DNA from 2 places in the Streptomyces sp. NPDC057877 genome. Region 2 is predicted to be linked to the other one. Evidence: predicted binding sites of a transcription regulator. Region 2 holds the regulator's gene; the other holds the start of a gene.
What was found. Region 2 encodes HspR, which represses chaperone genes until heat shock. Its sites were predicted from a motif close to TTGAGNNNNNNNNNCTCAA; they were not measured.
Positions count from the first base shown of each region.

Region 1: a site for HspR is predicted at 1,472-1,490, ahead of lon (endopeptidase La). Genes of this name have one in related genera too.

Region 1 is NZ_JBHVMS010000006.1:148,805-152,209, forward strand. Features, by position in the region: gene lon (endopeptidase La) at 1-1,449, opposite strand, end outside; gene ACFVQG_RS19265 (GNAT family N-acetyltransferase) at 1,626-2,276, shown strand; gene ACFVQG_RS19270 (spermidine synthase) at 2,431-3,108, shown strand; gene ACFVQG_RS19275 (response regulator transcription factor) at 3,222-3,405, shown strand, end outside.
Region 2 is NZ_JBHVMS010000003.1:270,617-274,021, reverse strand. Features, by position in the region: gene grpE (nucleotide exchange factor GrpE) at 1-563, shown strand, start outside; gene dnaJ (molecular chaperone DnaJ) at 600-1,775, shown strand; gene ACFVQG_RS09020 (heat shock protein transcriptional repressor HspR) at 1,781-2,230, shown strand; gene ACFVQG_RS09015 (PA14 domain-containing protein) at 2,295-3,405, opposite strand, start outside.

The DNA of each region.
Region 1 (3,405 bases), on a different contig from region 2:
GACGTTGGCGGTGGCGAGGAAGACCACGTCGGACAGGTCGAGTTCGACCTCCAGGTAGTGGTCGCGGAAAGTGTGGTTCTGCGCCGGGTCCAGGACTTCGAGGAGCGCCGCCGCCGGGTCGCCGCGGAAGTCGGAGCCGACCTTGTCGATCTCGTCGAGCAGCACCACCGGGTTCATCGACCCGGCCTCCTTGATGGCCCGCACGATCCGGCCGGGCAGCGCGCCGACGTACGTACGGCGGTGGCCGCGGATCTCGGCCTCGTCGCGGACGCCGCCGAGGGCGACGCGGACGAACTTGCGGCCCATGGCGTGCGCCACGGACTCGCCGAGGCTGGTCTTGCCGACGCCGGGCGGTCCGACGAGCGCCAGCACGGCACCGCCGCGCCGCCCGCCGACGATCCCCAGGCCCCGCTCGGCACGCCGCTTGCGTACCGCAAGGTACTCGGTGATCCGCTCCTTCACGTCCTCCAGACCGGCGTGCTCGGCGTCGAGCACGCGCTGGGCGCCCTGGATGTCGTACTCGTCCTGGGTGCGCTCGTTCCACGGGATCTCCAGGACCGTGTCCAGCCAGGTACGGATCCAGCCGCCCTCGGGGGACTGGTCGGAGGAGCGCTCCAGCTTGTCGACCTCCTTGAGCGCGGCCTCGCGGACCTTCTCGGGCAGGTCGGCGGCCTCGACGCGGGCGCGGTAGTCGTCGGACTCCTCGCCCTCGCTCTCGCCGTTCAGCTCGCGCAGTTCCTTGCGGACCGCTTCCAGCTGACGGCGCAGCAGGAACTCGCGCTGCTGCTTGTCGACGCCCTCCTGGACGTCCTTGGCGATGGTCTCGGCGACGTCCTGCTCGGCGAGGTGGTCGCGCAGTTGCTGGGTGGCGAGGCGGAGGCGGGCGACCGGGTCGGAGGTCTCCAGCAGCTCCACCTTCTGCTCGGTGGTCAGGAAGGGCGAGTAACCGGAGTTGTCGGCGAGGGCGGACACGTCGTCGATGGCCTGCACCCGGTCGACGACCTGCCAGGCGCCGCGCTTCTTCAGCCAGGCGACGGCGAGGGCCTTGTACTCCTTCACCAGTTCGGTGACCTGGCCGGGCAGCGGGTCGGGTACGGCCTCGGCGATCCTGGTGCCCTCGACCCACAGCGCCGCGCCGGGCCCGGTGGTCCCGGCACCGATCCGTACCCGGCCGCGCCCGCGGATCAGGGCGCCCGGGTCACCGTCGGCCAGTCGGCCGACCTGCTCGACCGTGCCGAGGACGCCGGTACGCGCGTAGGTCCCGTCGACGCGTGGCACCAGCAGCACCTTGGGCTTTCCGGGTTCGGTCCGGGCGGCGGCCTGTGCGGCCTCCACCGCGGCTCGCACCTCGGAGTCGCTCAGGTCCAGCGGGACCACCATTCCGGGCAGCACGACCTCGTCGTCGAGCGGCAGCACGGGCAGGGCGAGCGGTGTGGACTCAGCAGCCATGATCTCCCCTTAGGCAGTCAAGTTGAGCTATGCCGACTCAATGCCCCGCGGTCCTTGAATGTTCCCGGACTTCGGCGGCGTTCGCTGTGGGCGATCACACGGGCGGCTGGGCGTGGCTCCGCATACGGTCAGGGCAGTAATAGCCAATCTTGAGGATCACCCCTTACGGAGGGATCATGGAGAACGTCGTACGCGCCTGGGTGGACGGCTGGGTCGTGTCACGCGGGGCGGCCCCGCCGCAGGTCGAGCCCTGGGGCTGGACCATCGACGTCGGCCAGACCGAGCACGTCACCCGCCATGTCCTCGCCGCGACCGACGACGTCCAGGAGGAGACCGTCCGCAAGGTGGCCGCCTCGGTGACCGGGACCGGGGTGTGGCTGAAGGTCTTCGAGGACCCCACCAGGACCGCGGGCTGGCTCGGCGACGGCTGGTGGACCGACCCGGAACCCGGCTACCTGATGACCCTCCGCCTCCCGACCCCCACCCCCGCCGCGCCCAGCGTCCCCGAGGGCTTCCGACTGCGCGTCTGGACCCGCGGTGGCGTCACACGCGTGCTCCTCGCCGCCCCCGACGGCTCCCTGGCCGCCCGCGGCCAACTCGCCACCACCGGCGCGACGGCGGTCGTCGACCAGATGGAGACGGCCCCATCCCACCGCCGCAAGGGCCTCGGCGCCCAGGTGATGCGCACCCTGCACCACAGCGCGGCCGAACAGGGCGCGGAGACGGCGGTACTGGCCGGAACCCCGGCCGGACGGGCGCTGTACGAACACCTGGGGTGGCGGGTGACGGCCCCGCTGACCTCGGCGAAGTTCACGGGGCGGACCTAGGAACGCGACGGCTCGCACCGCCCGGCCGCCGGACGGCTGAGCACCGTACGGCCCAGGGACGCCGCCGTCGGCGCCGCACCCCCGCCCGCCCCCTCCCCGCCGCCTGTTCGTCATTTCGTCAACAAGCGGTGAACGCCAGTGTCAGGATGGCCCCATGGCCACCGCATACGACATCCCCGAAGTCCTGGACCGGCGCGAGGGCCGCTACGGCGAGGTCGTGCTGCGCCGTCATGGTGCGCTGCTTCAGATCATCGCCAACGGCTGCTTCCTGATGGACACGTCGGACGGCCGCTCGGAGCGGCTGCTGGTCGACGCCGCGCTCGGCGCGCTGGACGGACGCCCCGGCCCCGAGGTGCTCATCGGTGGACTCGGCGTCGGATTCTCACTCGCACATGCCACGGGCAACCCGCGTTGGGGCCGGATCACGGTGGTGGAGCGGGAGCGTGCCGTCATCGACTGGCACGTCGACGGGCCACTGTCGGCACTCTCGCGCGAGGCGCTCGCCGACCCGCGCGTCCACATCGTCGAGGCGGATCTGATCGATTACGTCAATGAGACATCCGCCACTTTCGACGCGCTGTGCCTCGACATCGACAACGGCCCCGACTGGACCGTCACGGAGGCCAACGACAACCTCTACTCACCCGCCGGACTGGCAGGCTGCACAAGGGCTTTGAGGCCTGGCGGGGTGCTTGCCGTATGGTCCGCCAAGCCCTCCCCGGAATTTGAAGGAACCTTGTGGAATGCCGGATTCCAACAAGTGCGTACCGAAGAGATCCCCGTTGCCCGGGGCGTTCCGGACGTCATTCATCTCGGCGTCCGACCTGGATAGCCGAGCCATGGTGACTCCCCGTACCCTGCTTGCCTGACGCCGATCATTCAAGCGTCAAGCGCAGTCATGGGATCACCCCACGGATTCCGGAAAGCACACTTCAGGGGCGGGCGATGGAGCAGACACACACCTCCCACAACGGCACGGCGGCGACCACTCCCGGGGCACAGCGCCGGGTGCTGGTGGTCGAGGACGACGCGACGATCGTCGACGCCATCGCGGCCCGTCTGCGCGCCGAGGGATTTCTCGTACAGACCGCGGGGGACGGCCCCGCGGCCGTCGACACCGCCGAGGCAT
Region 2 (3,405 bases):
CCGAGGAGGGGGCGGCCCCGGCCGGGGACGCCACCAGCCAGGACCCCGGTCTGCTGGCCCAGCTGGACCAGGTGCGCACCGCGCTCGGTGAGCGCACCGCGGACCTCCAGCGGCTCCAGGCCGAGTACCAGAACTACCGCCGCCGGGTCGAGCGCGACCGCATCGCGGTCAAGGAGATCGCCATCGCGAACCTCCTGACCGAGCTGCTGCCCGTGCTCGACGACATCGGCCGCGCCCGGGAACACGGCGAACTCGTCGGCGGCTTCAAGTCCGTCGCCGAGTCGCTGGAGACCGTGGCCGCCAAGATGGGCCTCCAGCAGTTCGGCAAGGAGGGCGAGCCCTTCGACCCGACGGTCCACGAGGCGCTGATGCACAGCTACGCGCCGGACGTCACCGAGACGACGTGCGTGGCGATTCTCCAGCCCGGGTATCGCATCGGCGAGCGCACCATCCGCCCCGCGCGGGTGGCCGTCGCCGAGCCGCAGCCGGGCGCGCAGACCGTCAAGGCCGAGGAGAGTCCTGAAGGCGACGACAAGGAGAGCGGTGGCCCGGAAGAGGGCTGAGCTTGACCGGATGACACGGAAGGAGGGACGTCGGGGATGAGCACCAAGGACTTCATCGAGAAGGACTACTACAAGGTCCTCGGCGTCCCCAAGGACGCCACCGAGGCCGAGATCAAGAAGGCGTACCGGAAGCTCGCCCGCGAGTTCCACCCGGACGCCAACAAGGGCAACGCCAAGGCGGAGGAGCGGTTCAAGGAGATCTCCGAGGCGAACGACGTCCTCGGGGACCCCAAGAAGCGCAAGGAGTACGACGAGGCGCGCACCCTGTTCGGCAACGGCGGCTTCCGCCCGGGGCCGGGCGCGGGTGGCGGATCGTTCAACTTCGACCTCGGTGACCTCTTCGGGGGCGGTGGCACCCAGCAGAGCGGCGGCTTCGGCGGCGGCATCGGCGATGTCTTCGGCGGGCTGTTCAACCGGGGCGGCGCGGGCGCGGGCACGCGGACCCAGCCGCGCCGGGGCCAGGACATCGAGTCCGAGGTCACGCTGAGCTTCAACGAGGCGATCGAGGGCGCGACGGTCCCGCTGCGGATGTCGTCGCAGTCCCCCTGCAAGGCCTGCTCCGGCACCGGCGACAAGAACGGCACGCCGCGCGTGTGCCCGACCTGCGTCGGCACCGGGCAGGTCGCGCGTGGCTCGGGCGGCGGCTTCTCGCTGACCGACCCGTGCCCGGACTGCAAGGGGCGCGGGCTGATCGCGGAGGACGCCTGCGAGGTGTGCAAGGGCTCCGGCCGCGCCAAGTCCTCGCGGACCATGCAGGTGCGCATCCCGGCCGGGGTCAGCGACGGCCAGCGGATCCGGCTGCGCGGCAAGGGCGCGCCCGGTGAGCGGGGCGGCCCCGCGGGCGACCTCTATGTGGTCGTGCACGTCAAGGAGCACCCCGTCTTCGGCCGCAAGGGCGACAACCTCACCGTCACCGTCCCCGTGACCTTCGCGGAGGCGGCGCTCGGCGGGGAGGTGCGGGTGCCCACCCTGGGCGGGCCCCCGGTCACCCTGAAGCTGCCGCCGGGCACGCCCAACGGCCGCACCATGCGGGCGCGCGGCAAGGGCGCGGTCCGCAAGGACGGCACCCGAGGGGACCTGCTGGTCACCGTCGAGGTGAGTGTGCCGACGGATCTGACGGGGAAGGCTCGTGACGCGCTGGAGGCGTATCGCGAGGCGACCGCGGGTGAGGATCCGCGGGCGGAGCTGTTCCAGGCGGCGAAGGGAGCTTGACGAAGATGGACGGCCGTCGACGCAACCCGTATGAACTGACCGAGGAAACCCCGGTCTACGTCATCTCGGTGGCGGCCCAGCTCTCCGGCCTGCACCCGCAGACGCTGCGCCAGTACGACCGCCTGGGCCTGGTCTCCCCCGACCGCACCGCCGGGCGGGGCCGCCGCTACTCCGCCCGGGACATCGAGCTGCTCCGCCAGGTGCAGCAGCTCTCCCAGGACGAGGGCATCAACCTCGCCGGCATCAAGCGCATCATCGAACTGGAGAACCAGGTCGCCGCGCTGCAGTCCCGCGTCGCGGAACTGGAAGCGGCCCTGGACGGCGCGGCTGCCACCATGCGCCAGCGCGAGGCCGCGGTGCACGCGTCGTACCGCCGCGATCTGGTGCCGTACCAGGAGGTGCAGCAGACCAGCGCGTTGGTGGTGTGGCGACCGAAGCGCCAGCAGCCGGACTGACGGCCACGGCCACGCGAGGGGCCCTGGGGTTCGTACGAGCCCCAGGGCCCCTTCGTGTGTCGGCTCAGGGCGTCGTGACCGCCCAGCCGTCCGCGGGGAGCGTCTCGGTGCCGTCCGCGGTCACGGCCGTCACCCAGTAGTAGGACGTGGTCCCGCGCGGGACGCCGGTGTCGAAGTAGGTGAAGGCACCGGCCCCCAGTTCGGCGATCCGCTGGTAGGCCGAGGCCGCGGGGTCCCACCGGTAGACCCGGAACGCCCGCGCCGGGTTGTCGCTCGGCTCCTCACCCGCGCCGAGTCCGCTCCACGCCAGCCAGTTGCCCTCGTCGCCCTCCGCCTCGCTCACCATGAGCCACAGCGGAGACCCCTCCGGCGTCGCCACGCTCGGCGTCATGTCGAGTTCGGTCGCGTTGACGATCTGCGCCTCCCCGGTCCGCTTGAAGGAGGAGTTCCCGGAGTCGTCCACCGCGTCGACGATGAAGCAGGACTCCTCGCCGTCCGGGAGGGCGGCGTAGGCGTACGAGGTGGTGTCGGCCGACACGTACTCACCGGGGTAGAGGGAGCACACCTGCTCCTCCTCGTCGCCGAGCAGCTCACCGCGGCGAACGACGTAACGGAAGAGGTCGGCGGCGGGGTTGGCGTCCCAGCTCACCTGGAAGCCGTACTCGGTCGGGGTGACGGTGACGCCGGTGACGGCGGGCGGCGGGGTGAAGTCCCGGCGCTCGCCGCTGACGGCCTCGCTCCGCGCCGACTCGTTCCCGGCCGCGTCGAGGGCGGTGACCCGGTAGTGGTAGGTGGTGCCGCCGACGGCCGTGGTGTCCACGTACGAGGTCTCAGCGGTCGTACCGACCCGGGTGTACGTCCCGTACGCGCTGGTGGCCCGGTAGACCCGGTACGACGCCGCGCCGTCGACCGCGCTCCAGCCGACCCACAGCCCGTCGGACTCGGAGGACGTGCGCGGCGTGCCGGGCACGCCGGGCGGTGTCCTGTCGACGGACGTCACGCCCTGGTCGGCGCTGCCCGCCGACGAGTTGCCCGCCTTGTCGTAGGCGCGGACCTCGTAGTAGTACGTGTCGCCGGTCGCGGGCACGGAGGTGTCCGTGTACGACGTCGCCGTGGTCGTCGCCAGCGGCGTGCCGAAGGAGGTGCCCTTCAGGCGTCGGTAGACCCGGTAGCCC